2 regions of the Kitasatospora sp. CM 4170 genome follow, and region 2 is predicted to be linked to the other one. Evidence: predicted binding sites of a transcription regulator. Region 2 holds the regulator's gene; the other holds the start of a gene.
What was found. The regulator HrcA, encoded in region 2, represses chaperone genes, less so after heat shock. The targets are predictions, from matches to a motif close to TTNGCACTCNGNNNNNCNGAGTGCNAA.

Region 1: groES (co-chaperone GroES) is a predicted target of HrcA. The motif match lies at 1,370-1,396, and genes of this name have one in related genera.

What each region holds. Positions count from the first base shown of each region.
Region 1 covers NZ_CP134877.1:3,989,913-3,992,304, reverse strand. The annotation lists gene RMN57_RS16625 (class I SAM-dependent methyltransferase) at 17-1,195, opposite strand; gene groES (co-chaperone GroES) at 1,539-1,844, shown strand; gene groL (chaperonin GroEL) at 1,961-2,392, shown strand, end outside.
Region 2 covers NZ_CP134877.1:3,317,507-3,319,898, reverse strand. The annotation lists gene htpX (zinc metalloprotease HtpX) at 1-492, opposite strand, end outside; gene hrcA (heat-inducible transcriptional repressor HrcA) at 765-1,799, shown strand; gene dnaJ (molecular chaperone DnaJ) at 1,876-2,392, shown strand, end outside.

The sequences.
Region 1 (2,392 bases), 670 kb from region 2:
CGGGGTCTTCCCGGCCTCAGACGTCGGCCCTGACGGGCCGGCCGAGCATCATCAGCGGGCCGTGGTCGGTGCGGCTGAGGATCACCGTGACGGTGTTCGGGCCGCTCGGCTTCAGCTGGCGGCGGAGCTCCTCGGGGGTGATCGCCATTCCGCGCTTCTTGATCACCACGGTGCCGACGGCGCGCTCGCGCAGCAGCGCCTTCAGCTTCTTGATGTGGAACGGCAGCACGTCGGTGAGCTCGAAGGCGTGCGCGTAGGGGGTGGCGACCAGCTCGTCCGAGGTCACGTAGGCGATCTTCGGGTCGATCAGCCGGCCGCCGACCTGCTCCGCCACCTCGGCCACCAGGTGGGCCCGGATCACCGCGCCGTCCGGCTCGTAGAGGTAGCGGCCGACCGGCCCGGCCGGCGGGTCGGGCAGGTCGCCGCCGGTGAGCGAGGCGGCCTGCGGCAGCAGCGTGGCGCGGTGCGGCCGCTCCGCGCGGGTGCCGAACCAGAGCACCGCCTCCTTGACGTCGCCGTGGTCGGAGACCCACTCGGCCTCGGCGTCCGCCGGGACGGCCTCGTGCGGGATGCCCGGGGCCACCTTGAGCGCCCCGACCGGGGTGCGCCGGCCGGCCTCGATCGCCCAGGACAGCGGCGGTGCGTACGCCTCCGGGTCGAACACCCGGCCGCGCGAGGTGCGGCGGGCGGGATCGGTGAAGACCGCGTCGTAGCCGGCCACGTCGACCTCGGCGACGTCCGCGCAGCGCACCTCGACCAGGTCGGCCAGGCCCAGCGCGGCGGCGTTGGCGGCCGTGGCGGCGCAGGCCGCCGGGTCCCGGTCCACCGCGAGCACCTCGATGCCGACTCGGGCCAGGGCGAGCGCGTCCCCGCCGATCCCGCAGCAGAGGTCGGCCAGCCGCTTCACGCCCAGCTCGGCGAAGCGCCGGGCCCGCCACTCGGCGACGCCGCGCCGGGTGGACTGCTCGACGCCGTTGGGCGTGAAGTACATCAGGTCGGCGTCGGCGCCGAACTTGGCCCGGGCCCGCTGCCGGAGCCGGGCCTGCCCGAACGCCGCCGACACCAGCTCGGCCGGGTGCTCGCGGCGCAGCCGGGTGGCCAGCGCGAGCTCCTCCTCGGGGGCGAACTCGCGCAGCTCGGCGAGCAGGGCCTGGCCCTCGGGCGTCAGCAGGGGCTGCAGGTTCTCGGTCTCCACGGGGCCATTCTCGCCGGTGTCACGGCCCCGGGTGTCCCGCAGCGGCCCGGGCCGGCCCCGGGAAGGAGGCGTCGCCGGCGGGGTTCCGGCCCCGGAGCGGGTGCGCGGCGGGGCCCCGGGGCGGCGCAGGAGTGCGGCCACTCGTCCCGCGTTCCGGAATCGGCGGGCGCGTCGTTGGCACTCTGGTTGACTGAGTGCTAACAGCGGCCTATGGTCGTCCTTGGCACTCTCCCCATGGGGAGTGCTAATGCGATGACGCGTGTCTGACCCCCGCGACGGCAGGCCCGCAGGTTCGCCACCTACCCGTTAGAAAACCCCGTAATCTCCGAAGGGGAGCTCGGACGTGACCACCAGCAGCAAGGTTGCCATCAAGCCGCTCGAGGACCGCATCGTGGTCCAGCCGCTCGACGCCGAGACCACCACGGCCTCCGGCCTGGTTATCCCGGACACCGCCAAGGAGAAGCCCCAGGAGGGCGTCGTCCTGGCCGTCGGCCCGGGTCGCTTCGAGGACGGCCAGCGTCTGCCGCTCGACGTCGCCGTCGGTGACATCGTCCTGTACTCGAAGTACGGCGGCACCGAGGTGAAGTACCAGGGCGAGGAGTACCTGGTCCTCTCGGCTCGCGACGTTCTCGCCATCATCGAGAAGTAAGACGTCCCAGCCCGCCCCGGATCCGTGTCCCAAGTGACAGGGGCCCGGGGCGTGGTTGTTGGTTCACGTAGTCCGGTGGCCGTTGTGCCGGCCGCCGCCCCGAGGGAATAGGGAACATGGCGAAGATCCTGCAGTTCGACGAGGACGCCCGCCGCTCGCTGGAGCGCGGTGTCAACAAGCTGGCCGACACCGTCAAGGTGACCATCGGCCCCAAGGGCCGCAACGTCGTCATCGACAAGAAGTTCGGCGCCCCGACCATCACCAACGACGGTGTCACCATCGCCCGCGAGGTCGAGCTGGACGACCCGTACGAGAACCTTGGCGCGCAGCTCGTCAAGGAGGTCGCCACCAAGACCAACGACGTCGCGGGTGACGGCACCACCACCGCCACCGTGCTGGCCCAGGCCCTGGTCAACGAGGGTCTGCGCAACGTCGCCGCCGGTGCCGGCCCGGCCGCCCTGAAGAAGGGCATCGACAAGGCCGTCGCCGCCGTCTCCGAGCACCTGCTCTCGGTCGCCCGCGAGATCGAGGGCAAGGACGACGTCGCC
Region 2 (2,392 bases):
GAAGCCGGCGACGGTCATCACCGCGACGTCCCGGTGGGCGACGTGCGACAGCTCGTGCGCGAGGACGCCCTCCAGCTCCTCCGGCTCCAGCCGCCGCAGCAGGCCGGTGGTGACGCACACCACGGCGTTCTGCGGGTTGCGGCCGGTCGCGAAGGCGTTCGGCATGTCGTTGTCGGCGACCGCCACCCGGGGCTTGGGCATGTCGGCGAGCGCGCAGAGCCGGTCGACGGCGCCGTGCAGCTGGGGGTACTGCTCGGGGGTCACCCGGTGGGCGCCCATCGCCCGCTCGGTGATCTTGTCGCTGAACCAGAACTGGGCGACGAACAGACCGCCGGAGATCAGCACGATCAGCGGCCAGGCGCCGCGCAGCAGGGCGATCAGCAGGCCGGTGAAGCCGACGTAGAGCAGGCCGATGAAGAACATCGTGGCGACCATCCGGCCGGTGAGGCCGCGGTCCGGTGCGAAGCGGGTGGGTTGGCCCGAGGTCGACATCGCTGTCCTCCGTTCGCCGTCTGCTGTCGATGCTCCCACCCGGACCGGCGCGGGGCATCATCCGGCGCGCGACCCGTCGCCGCGGACTGCGGGCAGGATCACCCCGGCCGGGCCGTTCCTGCCGTGGGACCCGGGCCTTACACTGGCAGGTACGGTTCTGGCACTCGTGTGTTCAGAGTGCCAAGACCGGGGTCGCCCGGTTCGGCCCGGAACATGCAGGTACGGAACACATGTCACAACGGACAACGTGCGAAGACGGAGGTGCGTGCCCCATGGCCGGTGAGGTCCGCCAGCTGGACGACCGCAAGCTCGCGGTGCTTCGCGCCATCGTCCAGGACTACGTGGGCACCGAGGAGCCGGTCGGCTCCAAGGCCCTGGTCGAGCGGCACAACCTCGGCGTGTCACCGGCGACGGTCCGCAACGACATGTCGGCGCTGGAGGAGGACGGCTACATCCACCAGCCGCACACCAGCGCGGGGCGGATCCCCACCGACAAGGGGTACCGCCTCTTCGTCGACAGGCTGGCCGAGGTCAAGCCGATGAGCGCGCCCGAGCGGCGGGCGATCCGGCACTTCCTGGACGGCGCGGTCGACCTCGACGACGTGGTCGCCCGCACGGTCCGGCTGCTCGCCCAGCTGACCCGACAGGTCGCGGTGGTCCAGTACCCCTCGCTGTCCCGTTCCACGGTGCGGCACATCGAGCTGGTGGCCCTGGCGCCGGGCAAGGTGATGCTCGTGCTGATCACCAACACCGGCCGGGTCGAGCAGCGGATGGTCGACTGCCCGGGCGCCGTCGGCGAGGTGGTCCTCGCGGACCTGCGCGCCAAGGTCAACACGCGGGCCGTCGGCCGGCGGCTGCCGGAGGTCCCGGGGCTGCTGGAGGACGTGCCGGCGCTCTTCGAGGCGGCCGACCGGCCGACCGTCACCACCGTCCTGGCGACGCTGTTCGAGGCGCTCGCCGAGCAGAACGAGGAGCGGATCATGCTGGCCGGCACGGCCAACCTGACCCGTTTCGGCCACGACTTCCCGCTCACCATCCAGCCGGTGCTCGAAGCACTGGAGGAGCAGGTCGTCCTGCTCCGCCTCCTGGGTGAGACCGCGGACGCCGGGATGACGGTGCGGATCGGCCGGGAAAACGCCTACGAGGGGCTCAATTCCACCTCGGTCGTCTCGGTCGGTTACGGTTCGGGCGATGAGAGCGTGGCCAAACTGGGTGTGATCGGTCCGACCCGGATGGACTATCCGGGCACAATGGGGGCGGTGCGAGCGGTGGCACGGTACGTCGGCCAGATCCTGGCCGAGTCGTAGGGAACGGCCGCCGTCAGAATTCTGACGGTGGTCCCAGTCGCAGGCACTTCTACAGGCGGAACAAGCGGAGCATTTGGTGGCCACGGACTACTACGCGGTACTCGGCGTCCGACGGGATGCGGGGCAGGACGAGATCAAGAAGGCGTTCCGGCGCCTGGCACGCGAACTGCACCCGGACGTCAACCCGGACCCGAAGACGCAGGAGCGGTTCAAGGAGATCAACGCCGCCTACGAGGTGCTCTCCGACCCGCAGAAGCGTCAGGTCTACGACCTCGGCGGGGACCCGCTGTCCCCGAACGGCGGCGCGGGCGCGGGCGGCTTCGGCGCCGGCGCGGCGGGCTTCGGCTTCTCCGACATCATGGACGCCTTCTTCGGCGCCGCCTCCGGCCAGCGCGGACCGCGCTCGCGGACCCGGCGCGGCCAGGACGCCATGATCCGGCTGGAGATCACCCTGGAGGAGGCCGCGTTCGGCACCACCAAGGAGCTCCAGGTCGACACCGCCGTCACCTGCACCACCTGCAGCGGTGAGGGCGCCGCGCCCGGCACCTCCGCGCAGACTTGTGACATGTGCCGCGGCAAGGGCGAGGTCTCCC